Linked DNA regions of Minwuia thermotolerans. The protein of the gene in region 1 interacts with the protein of each later gene in a pairwise test. Links are inferred from orthologs where the notes say so. Each region holds a gene or a part of one and is shown on either strand. Other genes may lie near its edges. The genes, in order: CWC60_RS06115 and gltA.

Region 1 (14,055 bases):
CGTGCGCTTCGATCCCGGCTGCGGCTTCCCGGAACACGATCACCCCTTCGGCGAGGAGGTGCTGGTGCTGGACGGCGTCTTCGCGGACGAATTCGGCGAATATCCAGCCGGAACGATGACCCTGTTGCCCACCGGCACACGCCACCGCCCCTGGACCGAGAACGGCTGCACGCTGTTCGTGAAGCTCTGCCAGTACGCCGGGACCGACCGGCCCACCCGCCGCATCGACACCAGCGATCCGGCTGGCTGGCGGCCGACATGGGCCGGCAGGGAGGTCTTCGACCTGTTCGACGAGCCCGGCCATGCAGAACGCATCTACCTGTCAAGACTTGCGCCGGGCGCGGAAGCGCCGCATCACACCCATGAGGGCGGGGAGGAAGTCTTCGTGGTGTCGGGCGAGCTGGCCGACGAGAACGGCCGCTACCGTGCCGGAACGTGGATGCGGCTTCCGGACGGATCGAGCCATCGGCCACGGTCGGACGGCGGCTGCCTGCTCTATGTCAAGACCGGCCACTTGGGGAGGGGCGCATGAACGCGGAACTGATCTATTTTACCGACCTGAAGAGTCCCTTCGCCTATCTGGTGATGGACGATCTGCTCGCGCTGGAGGAGCGCTACGGCGTCACCTTCCGCTGGGTCCACTTCACCCTGCACATCCCCGAATTCCTGGGTGCGGTGGAAACCCGCTCCGAAAACGAATGGCGCAAGGTGAAATACGCCTACATGGACGCACGCCGGCTGGCCAACCGCAAGGGGCTGACGGTGCTGGGGCCGAAGAAGATCTTCGATTCCCGTCCCGCCGGAATCGGGCTGACCTACGCCGAGGAACAGGGGCTGCTGCACGCCTATGCGCGGCGCACCTTCGAGAAGTTCTTCCACCGCGAACTGGATCCCGGCGTGGTCGAGGAGGTGAAGGCGGTGCTGGCGGAAGTCGGCGCGGACACCGCCGGCTTCGACGACTGGTACACGGGCGAGGGCGCCGAGCGTCACGAGCGCGAAAGACAGCTGGCCATCGACATGGGCGTGTTCGGGGTGCCAACCTTCGCCATCGACGGGGAGCTGTTCTGGGGCGGCGACCGTCTCTGGATGGTCGAGGAGCGGCTGCAGCAGTTGGCAGCCTAGATCAATCCTCGGTTGGATTGAATCGCCCGTAGAGCTTCGGTGTCATGCCCGCCCCCGTGCGGGCATCCGGCTAGGATCATCGACTTGCGGCGAAGCCGCTCCGGACCCCCGCACAGAGGCGGGGGGTGACACGCCGGGTGAGTGGCGGTTCAATCAAATAGCGGAACGCTATAGACCTTTCCACGAAGGGGACCACGGCCTACTTGCCGCCGCCTGCGGTCGCGCGCGGATCCTTGATGCCGAGCTCCGCCACGGCCTCCAGCCAGTCTTCCTCGAAATAGGCCTTGTCGGCGCAGTCGCGGTTGTAGGCGTCGATGGCCTCGTTCAGCCGTTTCCGACGGTCCGTGAGGTTGGGTACGAACTTCTCGTTGTAGCGGTCGATCATATCCGCATGGCGGTCGACGCGGCGGTTGTACTCGGCCACCGCCTCCGGATCGGTGCCGTCGATCTGCTTGCGGCGGCGGTCGAGGTCTTCGCCGAGATCGGCGATCTTCTGACGGAAATCGACGAGCGTATCCTCGTAGTCGGCGACCCTGGTCTCCATGTCGGCGATCGCGATGTCGCTCTTCAGACAGGCCCGGATATCCTCCGGCTTCAGCGTGTTCTCGTCATAGACCTTGATGACCTCCGGAGCCGGGTTCGCATCCGCCGCCGGTTGCTCTTCGTCCTTCTGGTTCTGGGCCATTGCCGGCAGTGCCAGCAGCAGCCCGATCGCGCCAGCGAGCAGATATCGGTTCATGACGCCCTCCGTTCGGTTGGTGACATGCGGCTTCTCGCCCCGAATTGTGACCGCAATGCGCTGCGCCGCAGGATAGCGAAGGCGGCGCGGCGTTTCACCTGCGCCAGCGGGTCATTCGATCGCCCGCATCGCGGCGGCGATCTCGGCCTCCATGGGCCGCCCGCTTTCCACCAGGCCGCGGGCCAGCGCCTCGCGGTCGGCGGCGGACTTGTTCTGGCTCAGCTTCGCCTTGCCTTCCATGCGCGCGATGGGAATGCGGAAGGGCACGATCCCCTTCACCATCGCGCTGCGGAACTTCTCGGGCAGGCCGCCATAGGACCAGGGCCCGCTGCCCTCGTAGCGCGCCGACAGCCGCTCCATCAGACGGTCGCGTTCGACCGCATCATCGATGATCTCCGGCCGGCCTTGGCAATGCACGGCGGTGTAGTTCCAGGTCGGCACGGCGGGGCCGTCACCGGGATACCAGGTCGGCGAGACATAGGCGTGGGGACCGGCGAAGATGCAGAGGGCGTCGGCTTCGCCGAAATCGCGCCACTGCGGGTTGGCGCGCGCCATATGGGCGTAGAGCACGCCCCGCTCCCCTTCGCCGCGATCCAGCACGAAGGGCAGATGGCTGGCCTCGGGCGCGCCGCCAGCGGCCGTCACCAGCAGCCCGAACTCGTTGGCTTCGATGATGTCGTGACAGGCTGCCCTGTCCTCGACGGCGAAATGCGCGGGCGTGTACATCGTGCTTCTCCCCCCGGCGGACGGACCCTATCGGCTCAGGTCGCCCCAGCTGCTGACATTGTCGACCCGGATGACGATCAGCGGCCGCGTCTCCAGGTCCATGCTCTGGTACTGCACATAGCGTGCGCGGAGAAGCTCGATCGCACCGGCGCGGTCCGCCGCCCTCTCCCAGATCGCCGCAGCGCCCCGCAGCATGACCCAGCCGAGCCCGGACCAGTCCGGATCGTAGCGGTCGACCATCAGGCAGACGCGCGGGTTGTCGGCGATGTTGCGCAGCCGCTTCAGCCGGCGGATATCACCCCCCTTCGGCTTCTCGTCGATGGGGATGAATATTTCCGCCGCCTCCAGCGCGAAACAGACCGGCATGACATGCGGCGCGGCTCCGGCGTCCGCCGTGCCCAGATGCCCCAGCGGCCGGCGCAGTACGAATTCCCGCTCCTCCTTCGAGATCATGTCGCAACCAATGCCTTTTGACCCGGGCGGCAGGCCCGCTATCTTCGGCCCCGAAGATAGTGCGCATGGGGAGGATGTCATGGATTTCGGCTTCGCCTGGTTCACCCGCGGGCCGATGGCCAACGCCGAGGGGCTGAAGACCCTCGCGGCGGCCGGCGAGCGGCTCGGCTACAGCTACATGCTGGTGCCCGATCACGTCGTCATCCCGACGCAGATCGACAGTACCTATCCCTACAGTCCCGACGGCTCCTTCCCCGGCACCGCGACGGGCGAATGCATGGACCAGCTCACGGCCATCGCCTTCGCCATGGCCGCGACCACGAAGCTGCGGATGCTGACATCGGTGATGGTGGTGCCGCATCGTCCGGCGCTGCTGACGGCGAAGATCATCGCGACCATCGATCAGCTCTCCAACGGCCGTATCACCATCGGCTGCGGCGCCGGCTGGATGGAGGAGGAGTTCGAAGCCCTGCAGGTCCCGCCCTATGACGAGCGCGGCGCGGTGACCGACGAGTATCTCGAGGTCTTCCGCACCGTCTGGACCAGCGAGCAGGCGAGTTTCCACGGCAAGTACGTGCGCTTCGACAATGTGGGCACCCGCCCCCTGCCCGTGCAGAAGCCGCATCCGCCGCTATGGATCGGCGGCGAGAGCGCGCCGGCGCTGAAGCGCGTGGTCAGCCATGGCGACGGCTGGTACCCGATCGGCAACAATCCGAAATTCCCGCTGGACACCCATGCCCGGATCGCGAAGCGGCTGGAACGGCTGAAGGGCTTCGCCGATGAGGCCGGCCGCGACATGTCGACCATCGACCTCGCCTACTGGAGCCACTGGAACACCATCGGCGAGGAAGTGAAGAACAAGGACGGCGAACGGATGATCCTGACCGGCTCGGCGGCGACCGTCGCGGAGGATGTGGCGCGCCTGAAGGAGGCCGGCTTCAATCACCTGATGCTCAACCTGGCCGCCCGCGACGCCGCGAACAGCATCGGACGGATGGAGCAGTTCATGGCCGACGTGGTCGCGAAGGCCTGATGACCGACATTCCGGAGGGCTTTCGCCCTGCAAGAATCCCTGCGCCGTTCGTCGAGGCCAACGGCCCGCTCTACTGGCGCGACCTGGACGGCGGACTGTCGCTCGGCTTCCGCGTCGAGCGCCGCCACACCAATGCCGCCGGCAACCTGCATGGCGGCATGCTGATGACCATGGTCGACATGCAGCTCAACTGCGCGCTGAACTACCAGCTGGATACGGCGCAGTTCATCCCGACTGTCGCCGCCAACATCGACTTTCTGGCGCCCGCCAATATCGGCGACTGGGTCGAGGGCCGCACGGAGATCCTGCGTCGCGGCGGACGCACGGTCTTCGCCGACTGCCGCATCCGGCGCGGCGACGGGGAGCTGCTGGCCCGCGCCAACGGAATCTTCAAGCTGGGCGGCAGCGAATACGGCACATTCGATCCCAGGGCGGCATTTTCATGAGCGAAACCGAAGCGACAACCATACCCGAGGGCTTCAAGCCCTTCGGCGTCCGTGACGGCCTGTTCGGCCTGGTCGGACCGATTTACGGCCGCGTCGTCGACGGTCAGGCCAGTCTCGGCTTCCGCGTCGAACGCAAGCATCTCAATCCGGTCGGCACCTGCCACGGCGGCATGCTGGCGACCCTTGTCGACGTGCAGATCGGCTTCGGCGCGGCTGTCGCGAACGGCCAGCGCCGCTTCTATCCCACCGTCAATCTCACCTGCGACTTCGTGGCGCCGGCGAAACTCGGCCAATGGGTACAGGGCCGCACGGAACTGGTCCGGGCCACCCCGCGCATGGTCTTCTGCAACGCCTGGCTGGAGGCGGACGGTGAAATCGTGCTGCGCGCCAACGGAATCATGAAGGTGCCGAAGGACGGCGACAGCCGCTATTCTTTCATACCCGGGAACGAGGCGGGATAAGCCTCCCCGGCACGGCGTTTCGGGAAGGGCGGGCTGACAGTGAGCGGCAAGAGAACCCTGTTGATCGTCAATCCGGGCGGCGGCGACGCGGCCGACGCGGGCCGCAGGGCCTGCCGGACGCTCGAAACGGGGGGCGACAGGGTCGATTTTCACCTGCCCGAAGACCCGGCGGAGATCTCCGACCTGATCCGCAGCCTGGGTCCCGCTTCGGACCGCATCGTTCTCGGCGGCGGCGACGGCACGTTCAGCCATTCCGCGGAAGCATTGCTGGATGCGGGACGTCCCTTCGGCATCCTGCCGCTCGGCACCGCCAACGATCTGGCGCGCACCTTCGCCATTCCCCACGAGCCCGAGCGCGCGGCCAGGGTGGTGCTGCGCGGCGGTCTGCGGCGCATCGACCTTGGCATTGTAAACGGCCGGCCCTTCTTCAATGTCGCCAGCCTGGGTTTCAGCGTAAAGGTCGCGAACTACCATACCGGCGAGCGCAAGAAGCGCCTCAAACTGCTGAGCTATCCGCTGAGCTGGCTCGACGCCCAGCGGGACATGAAACCGTTCGAGGCCCGGATCACGTGGAACGGCGACACCAAGAAGACGAAATCGACCATGATCGCCGTCGGCAATGGCGTCCATTACGGCGGCGGCCTCACCATCGCCGACGATGCCGCCATCGATGACGGCTGGCTGGACGTCTACTACGTCAAACCGCTCGGACCATGGGGCATGCTCAAACTGCTGCCCTATCTGAAGTTCGGCGCCCTGAAGCGGCGTCAGGACGTCCGCACCCTCCGCGCCGCCGCCGTGCGCGTCGAGACGACGCCGACGCAGGAGATCAATGTCGACGGCGACGTGATCGCCGAAACGCCCGCCGATTTCTCCGTGCTGCCGAAAGCCTTGGAGGTTTTCGTTCCCGCTACTAAATGACCAGTATGGAGACCGGAGAATACGGGCATGGAACTGATCCGCAGTGACGAAGTCGTCGCCATCAACGAGGTGATCGTCGAGGCCCGGGATGGCGTCGCCCGGCTGAGGGCCGCCGCCGATGGGCTCGACACCGACCGGGCGCGGCGCGTCCTGGCCGAAGCGGACAGGATCGACGCTCTCGCCGAGAACCTCGCTGACGTCGTGCGCAGCAAGGACGACTTTCCCCACGCCCCCCACGACGAGACCGTGATGATCGAACAGGCGATCGCGCGCCTGCAGGCGCTGTTCGTCGACGATGGCGAGGAGGTGCTGAAGGAAGTCGCCGGCCGGGTCGACGAGAACCTGCGCGACACCGTCGCCCGCGTGCGGCATCAGGTGGGCGACACCGCCGCGCTGAAGGCGATGGACGACCTGCGCATCCGTATCTGATCAGCCTTCCTGCAGGTGACGGGCGAAGAAGGCGCTGACGTCGTCCGCCGCCGCCCGGATCTGTTCCAGCACATCCTGTCGGCGCTGTTCCGCGCCGCGGCCCAGCAGGGTTTCCGCGAACGCCGCGAGCCGCGCGACTTCGGTGGCGCCGATGCCGCGCGCCGCGCCCTTCAGCCCGTGCGCCGCGTCCCGCCACTGATGGCTGTCCTCCGCACGGGCCATCTGACCGGCATAGCGTTCGCAGGACTCGGCGAAAAGCGCCGCCAGCTCCCGTTCCAGGGCCGCGTCACCGTCCGTGTAGGTGGCGAGATGGGTGAGATCGACTGGCGGTGCGGAGGTGACGCTGTCCTGGCCCCGCGCCGCGGCGCGGCGGACCGCCTCCGCCAGGGCCCTGGCGTCGACCGGCTTGGCGAGCCATTCGGCGATCGGCGCATCGCCCCACTCGGTGCGGCCGAGACCGGCCGAGGAAAGCCCGATCGAGACCGGCCCGTCGGCGCCGGCGCGGCGGGCGACCTCGTCGCCGCGCAAGCCCGGCATCTCGAAGTCGAGAACCACAAGGTCGAAACGCAGCGCTGCCATGGCCGAGACCGCCTCGGCGCCGTCCCCGACCGCCGTGGTGTCATGGCCCAGTTCTTCCAGGATGCGGACGATCTGGGTGCGCGCCGCAGGATTGTCGTCAGCGACGAGAATCGACAGGCGTTCCGGCGCGTCCACGCTGCACCTCGAGGTTGAATGGCCGCTGGGCCGAAGCGCCGATTATGCCCCGCCGCCGCGGCCTGTCACAAGGCGCGCGGCCAGCCAGTCGCCGAGATCGGCCATGACCTGGTCGCGGTTGATCTCGTTGAGCATCTCGTGCCGGCCGCCCTCGTAGAGTTTCAGCGTCACGTCCGACATGCCGTGGCCGGCGTAGATGGCCTGCAGGCGGCGGACGCCCCGGCCCATGTCGCCGATCGGATCCCGGTCGCCGGAGGCGATCAGCAACGGAAGATTCTTCGGAATCCGGCCGACATTGCCCTTCGCCGTCAGCTTCGGCAGCGCGTCCAGCAGCGCGATCCAGCTCGCCGTCGTGGCGATGAAGCCGCACCGGGGATCGGCGACATAGGCGTCCACCTCGTCCCGGTCCCGGCTCAGCCATTCCAGTTTCGTGGGACCGTCCGCCGCAAAGGCCTTGTTGTTGGCGTCGAAGGCGAGGCCATGAATCAGCAGGCTGCGGCCGCGCCGGCCGAGCCGGAGCCGTTCCATGCGCGCGATCAGCCGCCCCGCGCCCGCGATCGGCGGCGGCGGGCCGTTGGAGCCCGACAGAACCACGGCGTCGACCTTCTCCGGCCAGCGCCACATGCCCATCTGCGCCAGGAAGGAGCCCATGGAATGGGCGAAGAGGCCCAGCTTCAGCCCGTCATGCTCCGCCCGCCACGCATCCATGCCGCGGCCGAGATCGTCCGCCATGAGATGGAAGCCGTCACGGTCGGCGATGTGCCCCGGTTCGGCATCGCCCGCGACGCTGCGCCCGTGGCCGCGGTGGTCGTGGCCGGCGACCGAGAAGCCCAGTCCGTTCAGGCGCCGGGCGAAGCGGTCATAGCGGCCGACATGCTCGGCCAGACCGTGCGCGATGTAGACGAGGCCGCGCGGTTCGGGGATGTCCCAGCGCAGCCCGCCCAGCCGCACGCCGTCCGCCGCTGTTACCTGCCAGTCCGCCATCGCCCCGCCCTCCTACAGATCGAGATCGCCCTTCATCAGCCGCTGCACGATGGTCCGCCGCAGGATCTCGTTGGTGCCGTCGGCGACGTTGATGATCCTGAGATTGTGCCAGGCCTCCGACAGACCGACCTCGTTGGTGAACCCCATGGCGCCGTGGGTCTGCATCGCGCGGTCGACCGCCTTGACTCCGATCTCCACGGAAAAGGCCTTGGTCATCGACAGTTCCTTCACCGCCGGCGCACCGGAGTCCAGCAGTTTCGCGGCGTTGAGGCCCATCAGATGGGCGGCGTGCAGCTCCATCGCCGAACTCGCCAGCGGGAAGGTCACGCCCTGATACTCGGAGATGGTCTTGCCGAAGGACTCGCGCGCCTGGCTGTACTCGATCGCCAGTTCCAGCGCCCAGCGGCCGGTACCGACCGCGCGGGCCGAGTTGTAGACCCGACCCAGGGAGACGCCGTAGAGCGCGGTGGCGAAACCTTCGTGCAATTCGCCGACGAGCTGCCATGGCTCGACGCGCAAACCCTCGAAGCGAAGCTCCGCTTCGTCGCCGCCGATCTGACCGAACATCTTGACGATCCGCTGCACCTCGAAGCCGGGCGCGTCCGTGGGGACGAGAAAGGCGGAGATGCCGCCCTTCTTCGCTTTCGCCCGCTCCGGGTCCGTCACCGCGAAGACGATGCAGTAGTCGGCGACCGGCGAGTTCGTCGTCCAGATCTTGCGGCCCTCGATCACCCAGCCGTCGCCGTCCGGCGTCGCGCGGGTTCGGATCATGGAAGCGTCGGAGCCGGCGCCGGGCTCGGAGAGACCGAAGCACATGCCCGCGCGCCCCGACATCAGCGGCTCCAGGATATCTTCCCGCGCCCGGTCGGTGACCTTTTCCAGCAATCGGCTGGGGCCGAAGGCCCAGTGACTGATGGCATATACCATCAGCCAGTTGTGCGGCCCGCACATGTGAAAAAGCGCTTCCCAGCCGGCGTAATAGGCCTGCATGCCGAGACCGCCGCCGCCCAGGGCTTCGGGGACGCACATCTGGTAATAGCCGGCTTCCGAGGCGGCCATCCGCACTTCGCGGATCAGTTCGACCACCTCCGGTGCGATGCGGCCGTCGTCGGCATATTTGCGGCGGCCGTCCTCCAGCAGCCCCCGGTGCTTCTCGTGGCGAGTCAGCACCTCCTTGCGCGCGAAGGCCTTCAGGCCCTCGACGACGTCTCTCACCTCGTCGGGCAGTTCGAATGCGACAGCGGCCAAGTCTTCCTCCCCAGTACGTCATGCTCCCGCGGCCATTCTGGACGCCGGAGCGGCCCGGGTTAAGCCTTCTTCTCGCGGGGCGCGCCGCGCGCCGGATCAGAGGAAATTGAGCAGGCTCATGGAGCGCATCTGGGCGATCATGCGCAGGCTGGCCTCCAGAGCCACCTGCTGCTGATTGAGCTTCGCGGCGACCTTGGCCAGATCGACGTCCTCCTCGTTGGCGAGGATGTCGGTCAGCGCGATCTGCTGATCCTCCAGACGCCCCTGGACGTCGTCCAGGGCCTTCATGTTGAGGCCGTTCTCCGTCGCCGCGGTCTGCAGGCCGGTGACCGCGGTAGAGATGTTGTCCAGTTCGTCGGCGATGAAGTCGATCTCGTTCTCGGAGAGCTGGCCGGCCAGGGCGTCCGCCGGCGCGAAGCCGGCCGCGCCCGCCGGCAGGGTGCCGGAATCGAACATCAGGATGCGCTGCATGGAATGCAGCAGATCGCCGGCGACCTGGGAGGCGGTGACGCCGATCTCGATGGTGGTGCGCTCGTCGACGCGGGCCGTGAGCGCCTCGCCGCTATCGGCGAAGAACTGCCCGCCCGGCGGCTCCGCGACCGCGAGGATCCCGGCTTCGTCGGTGACCAGCAGAGGCGGCTGATCGGAGGTCGTCCCGCCGAACAGGAAGCGGCCCTCGAAGCGGGTGTTGAGCACCGCCGCGGCGCGTTCCAGCAAACCGCTGACCGTGGAGCCCAAGCCGGTGCCGTCGCCCAGACCCCGGGCCTTCTGCAGCGCGTCGCGAAGCTCCCCCCCGATCGATTCCAGCTCGACAAGCGCGGAATCGAAGGCCGAGAGCCGGCCCTTCAGCGCCTGGTTGGAGGTCTGGAAGCCCTCGATCTGGGTCAGCAGCGAGCGGCTGTTGACGATGTTGGCCGACTGGGCGCCGAAGCCCTCGGTGTCGTTGTAGCGCTTGCCGGTGGAGACCTGCTCCTGGCTGCGGCTGAGCTCCACCTGCTGGCGCAGCATCTGCTGTACCAGCAGGTCGTTCTGGCTGAAGGTTCCAATCCGCATCAGATGTTCACTCCAATCAGATCTGCAACAGCATGTCGAACAGCTCGTTCGTCGTCGAGATGACGCGCGAGGCGGCGTTGAACGCTGTCTGCAGCTGGATCAGCTGAGCCATTTCCTCATCCATGTTGACGCCCGAGATTTCCGCGACCTTGAGCTTCAGCTCTTCCATCAGGGCTTCGCGGTCCTCGGCTCGGATGGTGATGTCCTGCGCAGCCTGCCCGGCCCGGCCCATCAGTTCGGCCCCGATTTCGGAAAGCGTCGCGTTCATCGCCGGCAGACGGCCTGCGCCCGAGAAGGCGTCGGTGGCCGAGGTCAGTCCCTGCAGGGCCACGGCCCCGGCGTTGTCGCCGACCGCGACCGCCGGTGTGCCCGCGGCGTTGATTTCCGCCAGGGCGAGGGCAGACGGGCTGGCGGCGATGTCGCTGCGAACGGCGAAGCCGGCGGCCATAGAGGCCTGCGGTCCCGAACCGAGGCCGAAGAAGTCGGAAACCGAACGGGACGAGGCGCCGCGCTGGGTGTTGTCTGCGGTCAGTTCCAGACGGAAATCCGAGAAGCCACCGGCCGGGGTCATGGTGAGCTGGCCTGCACCGTCGATGCCGAAGGTCGCGGCGCCCGCGAAGTCGGTATTGAGCTGGGTGAGCAGGTCGTTGACCGTGCCGCCGACCGCGCCGAAATCGATCGCGGTCGACAACGGCCGTTCGTTGCGTGGTCCGACCATGGCGAAGGTCGCTTCGCCGGTGAAGCCGTGCGCCGAACCGGCGGCGAGCCCGGTCTGGAAATGCGGCCCCGTCGGCGTACGCACCAGATCGTTCAGCCCGAAGCGGTGGGCGAAACCGCGCCCGCTGGCGTCGGCGGGGTTCGCCGCATCCTGGGCGATACCGACGCCGGCGGAGCCTCCGGCGGCGGAGAAACTCATGACGCCGCCGTTCAGCGCCAGCGTGCCGGCGCCGCCCAGGCCCGCGTTCACGGCATTGATGACATCGTTGACGGTGCCGCCGATGGCGCCGAAGTCGACGGTCGCCGTGGCGACGATGTTGTTGCTGCCGTCGAAGGCGTGGAAGCTGGCGATGCCGGTGAAGCCGTGCGGGTCGGTGGCCAGCGCGCCGGTGTCGTGACCGGTCATGGCCGAAGGCGGCGGCACGGCGGTGAATTCGTTGTGTACGGCGTTGATCCGGTCGGCGACCTGGCCGGCGAAGGCGCCGACCTCGACCGATAGCTGGTTCAGGTCGCCGTCGCGCATTTCCAGCAGGCCGCGCAGTTCGCCCGAACCGAGAAGGTCGTCGATATTGCCGTCGATGGTGAAGGTCTGGCCGCTGAGCGAATCCACCCGCTCGACCGAGAGCGGCGAGAACACCTGGCCGAAATCGCTGCTGCCGGCATTCTCGTGGACGATCCGGCGCAACTCCGTGTCGAGCAGGGGCAGGCCCGCGGTCGTGCTGATCGAGACGCGGCGGTCCTCGGTATTGCTGACGCGGATGCCGATGATCTGCGAGAGCTCGTCCAGCTTCTTCTCGCGCTGTTCGATCAGGCCGTTTGCCTCCTGGGACTGGGCCAGCGAAGCGATGCGCAGGTTGAGGTCGTGGACCTGCGAGAGCAGCGTGTTGGCCTGGCCGACCTTTTCGTCGATGCGCCGGTCGGCCTGGCGGCGCAGATCAAGGATACCGTCGGAAACCCGGTCGAGATCCTCGCCGAAGCGCTGCAGGGCGTCGACCAGGGCGCTGCGGTTGCCGCTGGCCTCGGGGTTGGCGGAGAGCGCGCCCGCCGCCACCAGGGCCTTGTCCAGCAGGGCGACCAGGTTGCGCTCCCCGGTCGGATCGCCGATCAGCGACGTCGCCTGCTCCTGCAGGGTGCTCCTGGCCTCGAAGCGTCCGAACTCGGCCATCGCGATGCGCAGTTCGCTGTTGAGGAACTGGTCGGCGATGCGGCGGACCTCTTCGACCTTGACGCCCGTGCCGACGCCGCCGGTGACCCGGGCGCTCTGGATCACGGACTTTCGGGCATAGCCCTCGGTATTGACGTTGGCGACATTGTCGGAGACGACGGCGATACCGGCCTGGGCGACATTGAGGCCGCTGAGCGCGGAGTTGAGAGAAGCGGTCAGGCTCATGCGCGGCCTCCCCGGCGGGCGGCAAGCCTTGCCGGAATCCCGGACGTCCGGCGATCCGCCCGGCAGATTCTTCCCGCCGCCCGGATCAGCCCGTCTTTCTGGTCAAGCTTATGAAATTCCATCGCTTTCTGCCTTCTTCTCCATACCGGAAAGTCGTCCCCGGCACGGTTTCACGAAGGCAGGTTGCAATGGCGGGGCCAGTCAGCGGGCGACCAGATAAGTCCCCGCCGCCGCGTCGTCGTAGAGCGCGGCAAGATCGGCGGCGCGCGCGGCCAGCGCCGCGCCCTGGTTCACATAGCCCTTGTCGGTGATCTCGTTGGCGTCGATGGAGGGCGGCGTCTCCAGCACCCGGAACCGCCGCACCGCGGTCGACGAGCCGGGGTTCCCCGCATTCCATGCGGCCAGCCGCTGCGACAGCTCGTCGGTCAGCCGGTCGACGGCCATGTCGGCCGCGCCCGGCCCGCGCCAGATCAGGACGCCGACCTCGGCCCGGTCGTGGCCGCAGACGATCATGTCCTGAACCAGCGGCGCGCAGGCGGCGACCAGCCGGACCCGGAGCGCGCCGGTACTGACCCAGGTGCCGGTCATCAGCTTGAAATCTTCGGAGACCCGGCCATCGAAGATCACGCCGGCCGAAGGGTCCGCGTCGTCGGCCAGATAGCCCGCGTCGCCCATGCGGTAGAACCCGTCGGCGTCGAAGGCCGCCGCCGTCAGTTCCGGCTGCCGCCAGTAGCCGGGCGTGACGTTCGGCCCCTTCACGCGGAGTTCCAGCTTGTCGCCCACGGGCGCGAACTTCAGTTCCACGCCCGGCGCCGGCAGGCCGATATTGCCCGCGCGCGGGATCGGGAAATGCACCAGCGTCGCCAGCGGCGACGTCTCGGTCGAGCCCCAGGCGGAGACCATCATCGGCGGCTCCTTGCCTGAGCGGGCGGCGACCTTCTCCAGCCGCTCCCACAGATCCTGGGGCAGCGCGGCCCCGGCGTAGAAGATCAGTTCGAGATCGCGGAAGAAGTTCTCGCGCAAGGCCGCGTCGTCCTCCAGGAACGGCAGCAGCGCGGCGAAACCGGCGGGCACGTTGAAATAGAGGTTCGGCGAGGCCAGACGGAGGTTCTCCACCGTGCGCTCGATCAGGCCCGGCGCCGGCTTGCCGTCGTCGATGTGGAAGACACCGCCGTTGAACAGCGCCAGATTGAAACAGAAATTGCCGCCGAAGGTATGGTTCCAGGGGAGCCAGTCCACCAGCACCGGCGGAGCCTCCATGACGAACGGCCAGCCTGCCTGGATCATCGCCTGATTGGCGCAGAGCATGCGGTGGGTGTTGATCACGCCCTTGGGCATGCCTGTCGAACCGGAGGTGAAGAGGATCTTGGCGATGTCGTCCGGTCCCGTGTGCGCGTCCGGATCCGACTCGGCGGTTGCGCGTTCCGTGATATCGGCGGCCTGCAGCAGCGGCAGATCGGGGCCGGCAGCGGCGATGGCCTTCCCGAAGGGCTCGCGTGCATCGGCGTAAAGCGCGCCGGGGGTGACCAGCCCGGCGATGTGGGCGATCTTGCCCATGTCGCCGCTCATCAGGCTGTAGGCTGGCGAGACGGGGACGACAGGCACGCCCGCCACGATCG
Region 2 (14,251 bases), on another replicon or contig:
GAAGACCGGCACCGCCGACGTGCTGACGGCGCTTGGCGTCAACATCGACTGCCCCTTTTCCCTGATCCAGAAGGCGCTGAAGGAAGCCGGCATCGGCTTTCTGATGGCCCCGCGCCATCACGGCGCGATGCGGCATGTCGGGCCGACGCGCGTCGAACTCGGCACGCGCACGATCTTCAACCTGCTGGGGCCGCTTTCGAACCCGGCCGGCGCGAAACGCCAGCTCATGGGCGTGTTCGCCCGGAAGTGGGTCGAACCGCTGGCTCATGTGCAGATGAAGCTGGGCGCCGAAAAGGTCTGGGTCGTGCACGGCTCCGACGGCATGGACGAACTGACCACCACCGGTCCCTCCACTGTCGCCGAACTGGCGGATGGCAGGGTCAGCGTCTTCGAGGTCAATCCCGCGGACGCCGGCCTGCCCGTCGCGCGCCCGGAAGATCTGAAGGGTGGCGGCCCGGAGGAGAACGCCCGGGCGCTGCAGGCCGTGCTGAACGGGGCGAAGAACGCCTTCCGCGACATCGTCGTGCTCAACGCCGCGGCTGGGCTGATCGTCGCCGGCAAGGCCGGTTCCCTCAAGGAAGGCGCCGAAATGGCCGCGGCGTCGCTGGATGGCGGTTCGGCCGCCGCCCGGCTGGCGCAGCTGGTCAAGATTTCCAACGAGGCCGCCTGACCATGTCCGGGACGGTACTCGACAGAATCTGCGCGGACAAGCTGGAACATGTCGCCCGCTGCAAGGCCGAGCGTCCGCTGAAGCGGGTCGAGGCCGCGGCGAAGGCGCAGCCGGCGCCGCGCGGGTTCCTGCAGGCCCTGCGCGCGCATCAGGACGCCGGCCGCTACGGCCTGATCGCCGAAATCAAGAAGGCCTCACCCTCCAAGGGTCTGATCCGGGCGGACTTCGACCCGCCCGCGCTGGCGCGGGCCTATCGCGCCGGCGGTGCAAGCTGTCTGTCCGTGCTGACCGACGCGCCCTATTTCCAGGGTGCCGACAGCTATCTCACCGCGGCCCGCACCGCCGTCGACCTGCCTGTTCTTCGCAAGGACTTCATGCTGGATGTCTATCAGATCGCCGAGTCGCGGGCGCTCGGCGCCGACTGCGTGCTGCTGATCATGGCGGCGCTGGAAAACGGCCAGGCCCGGGAGCTCGAAGATGCCGCGATCGGGTATGGCATGGACGTGCTGGTCGAGGTCCACGACATCGAGGAACTCGAGCGCGCCAAATCTCATCTGAAAAGTGAATTGATCGGTATAAACAACCGAAATCTCAAGACTCTAGATGTCGATCTGGCGACCACGGAGGCCTGCGCCGCCGCCCTGCCCGCGGGTTGCCTGGCGGTCAGCGAAAGCGGGCTGAACACCCGCGCCGACCTGGACAGGATGGCCGCCGCCGGCTGCCGCAGCTTCCTGATCGGGGAGAGTCTGATGCGCCAGGAGGATGTCGCTGGCGCCACACGCGCCCTGATCGGCGAACCTGCGATGCGGGCCGCGGGCTGAGATGGCCGGCTTCACCCATTTCGACGACAAGGGTGCGGCCCGGATGGTCGACGTGGGCGCCAAGGACGAGACGAAGCGCACCGCCGTGGCGGAGGCCCGGGTCCTCGTCTCCGCGGAGACCCTCGCCCTGATCGTCGAGGGCCGCGCGAAGAAGGGCGACGTGCTGGGCGTGGCGCGGCTGGCCGGGATCATGGGCGCGAAGAAGACACCGGACCTGATCCCGCTGTGCCACCCGCTGTCGCTGAACAGCGTCGAGGTCGATCTCGCGACAGAGCACGACCCGCCCGCCATTCTCATCCGCGCGACCTGCAAGGTCACCGGCAAGACCGGGGTCGAGATGGAGGCGCTGACCGCCGCCTCGGTCGCGGCGCTGACCGTCTATGACATGTGCAAGGCGGTGCAGCGCGACATGGTCATCACCGGGGTCCGGCTGATCTCCAAGGAAGGCGGCAAGTCCGGCCGGTTCGGGGCCGAATGATTCCCGTCGCGGAAGCGCGCGGCCGCATCCTGGCCGCGCTGTCGCCGACACCCCTGGAATGGGTCGGGCTGGAGCGCGCCAGCGGCCGGGTGCTGGCCGAGCCGGTACTGGCGCGGCGCACCCAGCCGCCCGCCGACATGTCGGCGATGGATGGATACGCAGTCCGCGCCGCCGATACCGGAAATGGCCAGCCGCTGAGGCAGATCGGCGAATCCGCGGCCGGTCACGGTTTCGACGGATCGATCGGCCCGGGCGAGACGGTGCGCATCTTCACCGGCGCGCCCCTGCCCGAAGGCGCCGACGCCATCCTGATCCAGGAAGATGCGGAAGCCGACGGCGACACCATCCGGCCGAAGGCGGCCGTCGCCCCCGGAACATATGTCCGCCCGGCCGGCCTCGACTTCCGCGAAGGCGATGCCGGCATGGCGGCCGGCCAGGAAATCGGGCCGCGCAACATCGGCCTGCTGGCCGCCATGAACGCGCCCTGGGTGCCCGTGCGGCGGCGCCCGCGCATCGCGCTGCTCTCCACGGGCGATGAGCTCGTGCGCCCTGGCGAGGCGCCGGGGCCTGACCAGATCATCTCGTCCAATGCGCTCTCCGTCGGCGCGCTGGTGGCGAAGGCCGGCGGCGAACCGGTCGATATCGGCATCGCGCCCGACCGGCCCGATGCTCTCGCGGAGGCCGGACGCCGGGCGGGCGGCTGCGACATGCTGGTGACGCTGGGCGGCGCGTCGGTCGGCGAGCACGACCTCGTGCAGGAGGTGCTGGGCGGCAAGGGCCTGGACATCGACTTCTGGCGCATCGCCATGCGGCCGGGCAAACCGCTGATGTTCGGCCGCTTCGGCGATGTGCCTCTGCTCGGTCTGCCGGGCAATCCCGTCTCGGCGCTGGTCTGCGGCGTGATCTTCCTGCGCCCCGCCATCCGCGCCATGCTGGGCGCCGAAGACACCGTGCCGCCGCTCCGCCGCGGGCGTCTTGGCCGGGACCTGCCCGCCAACGACCGCCGCGAAGACTATCTGCGCAGCATCGCCGTCTCCGCGGACGACGGTCCGCCGATGGTCACGCCGTTCGAGCGCCAGGATTCCTCGATGCTGTCGGTCATGTCGCGCGCCAACGCCCTGGCAGTAAGACCGCCGCACGCACCCGCCATGGCGGCCGGCGAGCCGATCGACTACATCACGCTCGATCACCTCGCCTGATGAGGGAACATTGACGGAATCGAGGAACTTACGTAGAACATAACAGGATTCGTTTTCGAGCGGTCAGGAGGCCGACGCCCATGCTCACACGCAAGCAACACCAGCTCCTGCTCTATGTTCACGACTATCTGAAGGACAATGGCGTCTGTCCTTCGTTCGACGAGATGAAGGACGCGCTGGACCTCAGGTCGAAGTCCGGCATCCACCGGCTGATCACGGCGCTCGAGGAGCGCGGCTTCATCCGCCGCCTGCCGCACCGGGCGCGGGCGCTGGAGATCCTGAAGCTGCCGGATTCGGCGACGCCCGAGGGCCGCCAGAGGATACAGGAGCCGAAGGTCGGCGCATTCCAGCCCCAGGTCGTGGCGAGCCAGCCGCTGCCCGCCCGGGCGACCCCCGCCCCCGCGGCCGGCGAGAGCGCCACCCTGCCCCTCTACGGCCGGATCGCCGCCGGCACGCCGATCGAGGCGCTGCGCGACCAGTCCAACTACATCGACGTTCCCGGCCACGTGCTGGGCCGGGGCGAACACTACGCCCTGGAAGTGGCCGGCGATTCCATGATCAACGCCGGCATCCTGGACGGCGACACCGTCGTGATCGAGCGCTGCGACACCGCCGAGAACGGCGCCATCGTCGTGGCCCTGATCGACGGCGAGGAAGTGACGCTGAAGCGCCTGCGCCGCCGCGGCAACGCCATCGCGCTGGAAGCCGAGAACCCGGCCTACGAGACCCGCATCTACCGCCCCGACCAGGTGCGCATTCAGGGCCGGCTGACCGCCCTCTTCCGCCAGTACTGATCCTTCGCCGGCACCGGATCCCTGATCCAGGCCCGCCGGCCGCGGACCGCGTTCACCGACCTGGCCGAAGGGCCGGCGCGGGCATCGAACCAGAGCGCATGCGCGCCATCGCGCCAGATGTCGAAACGGTCGATGACGATCCGGGCCGACGGGCAGCGCCCGAAGACCGGCACCAGGCTGATCACCACGTCGGCCCGCGTACAGTCCTCGGCCACGGCGCGCTGATGCACGGGCAGGGCGATCATCCAGCCATCCGCACGCCAGATGCAGCCCGCATCGTCGCAGCGCATGCGCCCGTCGGGACTGGACAGCCGCGCAGGCCACGGAAGCGACCCCGCCAGTCCGTCGCGCGCCAGCCACTGATCCGCCGTGAACTTCTCCCGCCGCGCCGAGGAGAGCATGACCCCGCCGGTCTCGGTGCGCACCGCGACAAGCCGGGCGTCCGAATCCACGCGGATCAGCGGCCGCTCGGCCAGGTGCGGCGAGGCCAGTCCGATCGCGATCCCGCCGAGCCCGAGCACGCGCCAGGCGCGCGCCCACAGGCAAAGCCAGAGCCCGCCCACGGCCACGGCGGTCAGCCCCCAGACCGGCATGGCCGGCACCAGACGGACTGCGCCGGGCAGCGCCGCGACCCAGTGCGCGACCGTCAGCACGGCATCGATGCCCTGTCCCATCAGCCACAGCAGCGGTCCGTCGAGCCCGACGGGCATCGCCAGCGCCGCCAGGGTCCCCGTGGGCATGACCCAGAATGCGACCAAAGGAATCCCTGCCAGATTGCCCAGCACGCCGTAGTCGGCGAAACGGTTGAAATGGTAGATCGCGAACGGTCCGGTCGCAGCCCCGGCGATCAGCGTGGTAAGCGCGACGCCGGCCAGATAGCCGACGATGCGGCGGAGCGGTCCTCTCTCCCCGCCCGAACGGCGCCAGCGGTCGCCATAGCGCTCGTAGGCGGCGACCAGCGCGGTGACGGCGGCGAAGGACATCTGGAAGCCGGGTTCGACCAGCGCTTCGGGCGACAGCGCGAGGATCAGCATCGCTGCCAGAGCCACGGTTCTGAGCGAGATCGCGCGCCGGTCCGCCAGCACCGCAAGCATGACGAGCGCGACCATGACGAAGGCGCGGACGGTCGGCACCGAGCCGCCGGTGAGCACGAGATAGCCCGCGCCGCCGGCGATCGCGGTCAGCGCCGCCCATTTCTTGATCGGCCGGCGCAACGCAAGCGGCGGATGCAGAGCCAGCAGCGCGCGCAGACCGAAGAAGAGAAATCCGGTCACCAGACCCATGTGCAGGCCCGAGATCGCCAGCAGATGCGCCAGCCCGGCATCGCGCAGCGCCTGCTCCTCCGCCTCCCCGATCCGGCTGCGGTCCCCGGTGATCAGGGCTGCCGCGACGCCCCCCGCGGCCCCGCCGATGGCGCCGGCGATGCGGGAGGCCATGCGGTCCCTGAGCCGGCTCAGCCAGCCGCTCCCTTCGCCGGGCCGGACGATTTCGGCCGCGCCGAGCGCATAGCCGTAGCCGCCGAGACCACGATAGAAGGCGTAGCGCTGGAAATCGAAGGCGCCCGGTTCGGCCGGCGGCGAGGGCGGCCCGGCGAAGGCAAGCATCGTGACCGTGTCGCCGGCGCGGATGGCCTCCGCACCGCTGCGGACGGAAATCCGCACCTTGTGCGGCAGATCCTCGGCCCGAAGCCGGCCGAAGCGATCCGGCGCGAGGACCAGTCGCGCCGCGTCGGGCCGGCGCTCCACCGCCAGCACCTCCCCCGCCAGTTCCGTCGGCCCGACTTCCGCCGGCAGAATGGGCGCACGCACAGCCTCCGTCCGCAGCGCCGCCGCCGCGAGGCCCAGAACCGCGAGCAGGCAGGCAAGCGCCGGCAGCCGGACCGGCGTGGCCCGCAACTGGACCGTGGCGAACATCGCCAGCACTGCGAGAAACGCCAGCCAGGGCAGCGCCGGTTCGAAGGGGAGCGCGAAATAGACGGCGATGCCGCCGCCGAAGAGGACGGGCACGAAGTTGAACAGCCGCCCCCGCTCCGCCTCCAGGGCCGCAGCAAGAGCGCCGGCCGGATCGCGCAACAGGCGGGCCGCCGCCGCGCCAAGCCGTCTCGTCAGTCCTGCGGGGATATGATACATCCACGCCCTCCCGAAGCGATGCTACGTCAATCCCGATCATCAGGAGAAGTCATCCATGCCCAAGGACGGCGTCGTCACACGTTTCGCGCCCTCGCCGACCGGCTTCCTGCACATCGGCGGCGCACGCACCGCCCTGTTCAACTGGCTCTACGCCCGCCACCACGGCGGCCGCTTCCTGCTTCGCATCGAGGACACGGACCGCAAACGCTCCACGGACACGGCGATCGAGGCCATCTTCGACGGCCTGAACTGGCTCGGCCTGGAGGCCGACGAGGAACCCGTTTTTCAGTTCGCACGCCAGCAGCGTCACGCCGAGATCGTCGAACAGCTGCTGGATCGCGGCGAAGCCTATCGCTGCTACGCCAGCCCCGAGGAGCTGCAGGCCATGCGCGACACCCAGCGCGCCGCGGGACAGCCGGTGCGCTATGACGGGCGCTGGCGGGACCGCGACCCGGCGGACGCGCCGAAGGATGTTCTGCCCGCGATCCGCCTGAAGGCCCCGCGGACCGGCGAGACGATCATCGAGGATCTGGTCCAGGGCCAGGTCTCGTTTCAGAATGAACAGCTCGACGACATGGTCCTGCTGCGCGCCGACGGCACGCCGACCTACATGCTTTCGGTCGTGGTGGACGATCACGACATGGATATCACCCACATCATCCGCGGCGACGATCACCTGGTGAACGCGGCGCGACAGAGCCTGATCTTCCGCGCGCTTGGCTGGAGGCCGCCGAAATTCGCCCATATCCCGCTGATCCACGGACCGGACGGGGCCAAGCTCTCCAAGCGCCATGGCGCACTCGGCGTCGATGCCTACCGTGACATGGGCTTCCTGCCCGAGGCCATGCGCAACTATCTGGTGCGTCTCGGCTGGGCCCATGGGGACGACGAGATATTCTCCACCGAGCAGGCCATCGAATGGTTCGACCTGGACCATGTGGGCCGCAGCGCCGCGCGCTTCGATTTCCAGAAGCTGGAGCACCTGAACGGCCACTATCTGCGCCAGGCTGACGACGGTCGGCTGGTCGGACTGGTCTGCGAGATGCTGGCGCGCAAGGGCCAGGATGTCGACGCCGATGGACGCGCCCGCCTGCTTGCCATCATGCCTTCGCTGAAGGAACGCGCAAGGACAGTCGCCGAACTCGCTGAAAGCGCCGGCTTTCTTTTCGCCGAGCGGCCGATCGCGACAAACGAAAAGGCGGCCAGGCTGCTCTCCGGCGAGGCGCCAGAGATCCTGGCGGGCGTACGCGACAGTCTCGCCGCGCTGGAGGACTGGAACGCCGCGGCCGCCGAGGCCGCGGTACGCGATTATGCCGAGACCAACGAACTGAAACTCGGCAAGGTGGCGCAGCCGCTGCGCGCGGCGCTGACCGGCTCCAACGTCTCACCGGGCATCTTCGATGTGCTCGTCGCGCTGGGCCGGGAGGAGTCGCTCGCGCGCATAGGTGATCGCATCTGACGCAGGGTCCGCGAGATTTTCTCGCGCGGCGCTTGGGCTATAATGCCCATATAAGGGTCAAGGGAATTCCGCGGCGACCGAGCCGCCCAACGAACAACAGGATGGGGGTCCACGATGAGTGAAGCCAAAACCAACGGAAAGGCCGCGATCTCGGTCGGCAAGAAGGCCAAGCTGGACGTCGACGTCCTCTCCGGGACGGTCGGTCCGGATGTCATCGACATCCGCAAGCTCTACGGCGAAACCGGCTACTTCACCTACGACCCCGGTTTTACGGCGACTGCGAGCTGCCAGTCCGCGATCTCCTACATCGACGGCGACAAGGGTGTGCTGCTGCATCGTGGCTACCCGATCGACGAGCTGGCGGAGCACTCCGACTACATGGAAGTCTGCTATCTGCTGCTGAACGGTGAGCTGCCGACCGCGGAGCAGAAGGCCGGATTCGTCGACACGGTCACCCGGCACACCATGCTGCACGACCAGATGAACTACTTCTTCCGCGGCTTCCGACGCGACGCCCATCCGATGGCGATCATGGTCGGCGTGGTCGGCGCGATGAGCGCATTCTATCATGACTCCACCGACGTCGACGATCCGCACCAGCGCATGGTGGCGTCGTACCGGCTGGTGGCGAAGATGCCGACCATCGCAGCCTGGGCCTACAAGTATTCCATCGGCCAGCCCTTCATCTATCCGAAGAACGACCTGTCCTATTCCGAGCGTTTCCTGGACATGATGTTCGCCGTCCCGGCCGAGAGCTATCGGGTCGATCCGGTTCTGGCGAAGGCGATGGACCGCATCCTGATCCTGCACGCTGACCACGAGCAGAACGCCTCGACCTCGACGGTGCGCCTGGCCGGATCCTCGGGAGCCAACCCCTTCGCCTGCATCGCCGCCGGCATCGCCAGCCTCTGGGGCCCCGCCCACGGCGGCGCCAACGAGGCGGTGCTGCGCATGCTCAACGAGATCGGCACCGTCGATCGCGTCGACGAGTGCGTCAAGCGCGCCAAGGACAAGGATGACCCCTTCCGTCTGATGGGCTTCGGTCACCGCGTCTACAAGAACTACGATCCGCGCGCGAAAGTCATGCAGCAGACCTGCCATGAGGTCCTCGACCAGTTGGGCATCAAGGACGATCCGCTGCTCGAGATCGCCATGAAGCTGGAGAAGGTGGCGCTGGAAGACGACTACTTCGTCGACAAGAAGCTCTACCCGAACGTGGATTTCTATTCCGGCATCATCCTGAAGGCGATGGGTTTCCCGATGGAGATGTTCACCGTTCTCTTCGCCCTGGCCCGCACGGTCGGCTGGGTCGCCCAGTGGAACGAGATGATCCAGGATCCCCACCAGAAGATCGGCCGTCCGCGCCAGCTCTATACCGGCCCGGCGCAGCATCCCTACGTGCCGATCCACAAGCGCGACTGAGGCATGAACCATGCGGCGGGAACAGAATCAGTCGCGTAATTCCACCGTCCCGCGGTTTCGCGGGAACGGGTTCCCGCGGCCCGGGCCGGCCATCGGCCGGCTCGCCGTGCTGCCGAAGCGGCCCGCCAACGACAACGTGCCGCCCTGGCGGGCCGGCGTTGGATTCCGGCTGATTCTGCTTGCTGCGGCGGTCGCCGCAGCCGCGGCCTGCGCCGCGTTTCTCGGCTAGACCGGTCCTCGGTTGAATTGAATCGCCAGTGGAGCTTCGGTGTCATGCCCGCCTTGTGTGGGCATCCGGCCAGGATCATCGACTTGCGGCAAAGCCGCTCCGGACCCCCGCACGGTGGCGGGGGTGACACGCCGAACAAGTGGCGGTCCGATCGAACAATGGACTGATCTAGGCCGCCTTGCGCTCGATCAGCTCGATCTTGTAGCCGTCCGGATCCTCGATGAAGGCGATGACCGATCCGCCGTGTTTCATGGGGCCCGGCGGGCGCGGAATGGGAACGCCTTCCTTTTCCAGCTCGTCGCAGGTGCCGTAGATGTCCGGCACCCCGATCGCGAGATGGCCGAAACCGTCCCCCAGGTCATAGTTGTCCGTCTGACCCCAGTTGTGGGTCAGCTCGATGACCGTGCTGTCGGCCTCGTCGCCATAGCCGACGAACGCCAGCGTGAACTCACCGGTCGGGAAATCCTTCTTTCGCAGCAGGTTCATCCCCAGCAGGCGGGTGTAGAAGTCCAGCGAGCGGTCGAGATCCTTCACCCGGATCATGGTGTGCAGCAGACGAGCGTCCTTCATGCGTCCTTCTCCCTGTTCGTTTCGGCCAGGTTCAATACCACGCGCGCCGCCTTGTCCGAAGGCCAGAGGGCGCCGGGCTTCAGCATCATGGCGACCGTCCGCCCGGCCTCGATCTGGGCGTCGCGGGCGACCGGATCGGTCATGATCCGCTGCAGCGCGCCGGCGATGGCCCCGGCGGTGCAGTTCCCCTGAATCAGCTCGGGCACGACAGGCTTGTCCATCAGGATGTTGACCAGGCTGGCGTAGGGTATGCGGATCAGCCGCCGCGCCAGGGCCGCGGTCAGCGCGTTCATGCGGTACGCGACGACCGCCGGCGTCCCGGCCAGAGCCAGTTCCAGCGCGACGGTGCCCGAAGCTGCGAGGGCACTGTCGGCGGCATGGAAGCAGTCCATCTTCCCGGCCTGCCCGAGGACGGTGTACGGCAGTGGCTGGCGGGCGAGCATGCGGTCGACCTCCGCCTGGAGGTGCGGCAGCGTCGGCGCCAGCACGTGGGCGGCCGGGACCCGCTCGGCGAGACGGCGCAAGGCGTCCACGAAGACCGGCCCCAGCCGCCGGACCTCGCCCCGCCGGCTGCCAAACAGCACCGCCAGCGCTGGCACATGAGGGGACAGTCCCTGCGCCGCCCGGAAAGCCCGCATGTCTCCCTGATAGGCGTTCTCCGCCTCCACCGCGGGATGGCCGACGAAGGTGGCCGCCAGACCCTCCTTCTCGAACAAGGGCGGCTCAAAGGGCAGCAGCGTCAGCAGATGATCGTAGAGCGCCGCCGTGGTCACGGCCCGCTTCGGGCGGTAGGCCCAGACCGACGGCGCGACATAGTGAATCCGGATGGTATCGAGATCCTGTAACCGCCGGGCCAGACGCTTGTTGAACCCCGGCGAATCGATGGTCAGCAGCACATGTGGCCGCTTCGCCCGCGCGAAGGCCTCGGTCTCCCGCAGCCGGCGCAGGATCGCCGGCGCCCGCGGCAGGATTTCGAACAATCCCATCACCGAGAGTTCATCCATCGGAAAGAGCGACTCCAGCCCGGCCGCCGCCATGGCGTCGCCGCCGACGCCGACGATCTCGACGCGCTCCCCGGCCAGTTTCTTCAGTGATCGCATCAGGTGGGCGCCCAGAACGTCGCCCGACGGCTCGCCGGCCACCAGCATGATGCGGATGGGGAGCATCTCAGGTCCTTCCGGCGCGGGCGACCCCGGTGATGAACAGGCCCTCGGCATCGGCCCGCGCCAGCGTCGCCACGCGGTCGATCACCATGGCGGCGCCCGCCTCCACGGCGATGCCGTTCAGACCCGCGGCGGCGGCCCGCGCCACTGTCTCCACGCCGATGGTCGGCAGATCGACCCGGTGATCCTGTCCCGGTTTGGTGAGCTTGACCAGTACGCCCCCGGCGCCCTCGCCCAGGCCGCCGCAGCGCTCCAGCATGCGGTCGGTGCCCTCGGCGGCCTCCACGGCCAGCACCAGCCCGTCGCGCACCACAGCGCCCTGGCCGACGTCGAGCGCGCCCAGCGCGTCGACGACCGCCATCCCCTTCTCAATGTCCGCCAGATCCTGCTCGCCAGGAGCAACCCGGCCCATGGGCCCCGCGCCCGCCAGGACGTCGCCAGCGATTTCGTGCGCTCCCATGACCCGGAAGCCCTTCTTGTCAAAGAAGTCCACCAGCACCTGAAGCAGGGCGTCGTCGCCCTTCCTGGCCGCTGCCAGGACCTTCGGCAGCAGACCGATGCCGGCCATGTCCGGCCGCAGCTTGCTGAAATCCGGCCGTGCGACCTTGCCCACCATGCAGACGCTGTCGCAATCGTTCGCCTTCAGCGCTTCGAGGGTGCCGCCGACCTTGTCGAAGCGGATAAAACGATGGGGAAAGCGCGCCAGCAGGGCGGGATCCGTAGTTTCCTCGAAGGCCAGCACGAAAACCTCCATCCCGGCGGCGACGGCTGCATCGGCCACATTGCCGGGCACCTCTCCGCCGCCGGCGATCAGTCCGAGGCGCCTAGGCGACATCCCGCGCCGGGGTGCAGAGGCCGCGCGAGGAACTGCCGCGGATGAATTCGAGGATCTCGCCGACGCCCGCCTCGTTGGCGAACAGCTTCTCGGCGTCGGCCACCTTCTCCTCCATCGTACCTTCCGGCGCGAACAGGAAGCGGTAGGCGCGACGGAGCGTGTGGATCTCCTCGCGGCTGAAATTGCGGCGCTTCAACCCGACGAGATTGAGGCCGTCCAGGGTCGCCAGATTGCCGCGCGCCAGGCCATAGGGGATGACGTCCGTGCCCAGCGCCGAAGCGCCGCCGATCATCGCGTGACGTCCGATCTTCACGAACTGATGCACCGCGGTCATGCCGCCGATGATGGCCCAGTCGTCGACCTCGACATGGCCACCGAGGGTCACGTTATTGACCAGAATGCAGTTGTCGCCGATCAGGCAGTCATGCGCGATATGGGCGCCGATCATCACCAGGCAGTTGTCCCCGACCCGCGTCACCAGACCGCCCGCTTCGGTGCCGGGATTCATGGTGACATGCTCGCGGATGGTGCAGTTCGCACCGATCTCCAGCGAGGACTCCTCGCCGTGATACTTCTGGTCCTGGGGCTCGTGGCCGATGGAGGCGAAGGGGAAGACGCGGCTGCCCGGCCCGATGCGGGTACGCCCCGCCACGGCGACATGGGAAGCCAGCCGGACGCCGTCCCCCAGTTCGATATCGCCATCGACGACGCAGAACGGCCCGATGCGGACGCCCTCGCCGAGCCGCACATTGTCGGCGACGAAAGCGCTGGGGTGAACCTCGGCGGCCATCTCAGCCATCATCCTGAATCATGGCGGCGAATTCGGCTTCGGCGGCGAGATGTTCGCCGACATAGGCCTCGCCCTTCATCTTCCAGATCAGCGTCCCCCGCCCGCGCAGCTTCCGGACATGAATCATCAGCTGGTCGCCGGGGATCACGGGACGGCGGAAACGGCATTCGTCGATGGTCATGAAATAGACCACCTTGCCCTCCATCCTGGTGCCCAGGGTCTGCGCGAACAGCACCGCCGAGGTCTGGGCCATCGCTTCGATGATCAGCACGCCCGGCATGACCGGCTGGGTTGGAAAATGGCCGGTGAAATGGGGTTCGTTGACGGTGACGTTCTTGATGCCGACAGCGCTCACGTCCGGCACGATGTCGATCACACGGTCGACCATCAGCATCGGATAGCGATGCGGAATCATCTCCATGATCCGCGTCACCTCGACGGGCCCGACGGCGGTCTTCTCCGCTTCAGTCATCAGTCCGACCCCTTCTTCGAAACCAGGCGGCGCAGCGCGGCGATCTGCCGCCAGAAGTCCCTTGCCGGTATCGCCGGCTGACCGATCACCGCGGCGCCGTCCGGCACATCGTTCATCACGCCCGACTTCGCGCCGATCTGCACCTGGTCGCCGACGCGCACATGGCCCGCCAGCGCCGACTGGCCGCCCATCTGGACGAACCGGCCGATCCTGGCCGAACCGGCAATGCCGACCTGGCCGACCAGAATCGACCCGTCGCCAATCTCGACGTTGTGGGCGATCTGCACAAGATTGTCGATCCACACGTTCCGGCCGAGCACCGTATCATGTCCCGAGCCGCAGGCGATGCAGGTGTTGGCGCCGATCTGGCAGTCGTCGCCGATCAGCACGCGGCCAAGCTGCGGCACCCTCTGATGCCGCTCCGGATGAGGCGCGAAGCCAAAACCCGGCATGCCGACCCGCGCGCCCGGCTGCAGCACCACTCTGTCGCCCAGCACGCAGGTTTCCAGCGAACAATTGGCGCCGATGCGGCAATCCCGGCCAACCACGACGTTGGCCCCGAGTGTGGCCGCCGGCCCGATCACCGTGCCTTCGCCGACCTCGGCCCCGGGTCCGACAACGGCATTGGCTCCGATCTCCACGCTCTCGGCCACGCGCGCGGAGGCGTCGACCACGGCGCTCGGATGGCGGCCGCTGTCCACCGCCGGCTCCGGATAGAGCGTCTGGGCCACCAGCGCATAGGCCAGGTAGGGATGCGGCGTCGCGAGCGCCACCGTCCCCGCCGGCGCGCGCGCGGCAAGACCGGGATCGACAACCACGAAACCTGCGCGGGTCTCGGCGAACTGCGGCAGATACTTGCGGTTGTCCAGAAAGCTGAGGTCGTCGGGGCCCGCAGTCTCCAGCGGCGCCACATCGGCGACCTCGCGAGACGGATCGGCGCCTTCCGGCACCCGGAAAAGGCCGGTGCGGGCGGCTAGGTCGCCGAGCGTGAAAGGTCCCGCCCGTCTGTGGAAACGGCTGTCGGCCATCAGAAACCCTTCGGGCGCGCCACGCTGACCGATGGCAGACGCTGATCCAGGCGCTTGACGATCTCGTCGGTGATGTCCAGCGACGGCAGTGCCCAGGAGTAGCTGCTGCGGTCGAGCACCACGTTGAAGTCGCGTTCCTGCTGCAGTTCCTCGATGATGTCGAGCATCTGGCCCTTGATCACTTCCAGAGCC

What was found.
Region 2: the proteins of CWC60_RS06115 (region 1) and gltA interact in binary tests that used the Escherichia coli proteins (3 or more experiments, as listed by UniProt). The link is inferred for Minwuia thermotolerans from one-to-one orthologs.

Annotation. Positions count from the first base shown.
Region 1 is NZ_PIGG01000026.1:87,130-101,184, reverse strand. Bases 4,188-6,960 are described here. They hold CWC60_RS06115 (lipid kinase), read left to right. Parts: upstream 4,188-5,019; coding sequence 5,020-5,901; downstream 5,902-6,960. Other genes in these bases: CWC60_RS06105 (response regulator), read right to left, coding at 6,331-6,960; CWC60_RS06110 (hypothetical protein), read left to right, coding at 5,929-6,330; CWC60_RS06120 (PaaI family thioesterase), read left to right, coding at 4,516-4,980; CWC60_RS06125 (PaaI family thioesterase), read left to right, coding at 4,188-4,519. Outside these bases: CWC60_RS06155 (cupin domain-containing protein), read left to right, coding at 1-532; CWC60_RS06150 (2-hydroxychromene-2-carboxylate isomerase), read left to right, coding at 529-1,122; CWC60_RS06145 (hypothetical protein), read right to left, coding at 1,322-1,861; CWC60_RS06140 (FMN-binding negative transcriptional regulator), read right to left, coding at 1,973-2,587; CWC60_RS06135 (TIGR03668 family PPOX class F420-dependent oxidoreductase), read right to left, coding at 2,615-3,040; CWC60_RS06130 (LLM class F420-dependent oxidoreductase), read left to right, coding at 3,120-4,073; more of CWC60_RS06125, read left to right, coding at 4,073-4,187; more of CWC60_RS06105, read right to left, coding at 6,961-7,044; CWC60_RS06100 (alpha/beta fold hydrolase), read right to left, coding at 7,087-8,028; CWC60_RS06095 (acyl-CoA dehydrogenase family protein), read right to left, coding at 8,041-9,276; CWC60_RS06090 (flagellin), read right to left, coding at 9,373-10,329; flagellar hook-associated protein FlgK, read right to left, coding at 10,346-12,436; CWC60_RS06080 (feruloyl-CoA synthase), read right to left, coding at 12,638-14,055. UniProt on the Escherichia coli protein: In vitro phosphorylates phosphatidylglycerol but not diacylglycerol; the in vivo substrate is unknown.
Region 2 is NZ_PIGG01000031.1:142,348-156,598, forward strand. What follows is about bases 6,850-9,818. They hold gltA (citrate synthase), read left to right. Parts: upstream 6,850-7,664; coding sequence 7,665-8,972; downstream 8,973-9,818. Other genes in these bases: gltX (glutamate--tRNA ligase), read left to right, coding at 6,850-7,550; CWC60_RS08585 (hypothetical protein), read left to right, coding at 8,983-9,201; gloA (lactoylglutathione lyase), read right to left, coding at 9,370-9,771; lpxB (lipid-A-disaccharide synthase), read right to left, coding at 9,768-9,818. In the rest of the region: trpD (anthranilate phosphoribosyltransferase), read left to right, coding at 1-670; indole-3-glycerol phosphate synthase TrpC, read left to right, coding at 673-1,491; cyclic pyranopterin monophosphate synthase MoaC, read left to right, coding at 1,493-1,969; CWC60_RS08560 (molybdopterin molybdotransferase MoeA), read left to right, coding at 1,966-3,168; transcriptional repressor LexA, read left to right, coding at 3,249-3,962; CWC60_RS08570 (ComEC/Rec2 family competence protein), read right to left, coding at 3,926-6,091; more of gltX, read left to right, coding at 6,147-6,849; more of lpxB, read right to left, coding at 9,819-10,937; CWC60_RS08600 (LpxI family protein), read right to left, coding at 10,939-11,769; lpxA (acyl-ACP--UDP-N-acetylglucosamine O-acyltransferase), read right to left, coding at 11,759-12,559; 3-hydroxyacyl-ACP dehydratase FabZ, read right to left, coding at 12,561-13,031; lpxD (UDP-3-O-(3-hydroxymyristoyl)glucosamine N-acyltransferase), read right to left, coding at 13,031-14,059; CWC60_RS08620 (OmpH/Skp family outer membrane protein), read right to left, coding at 14,059-14,251.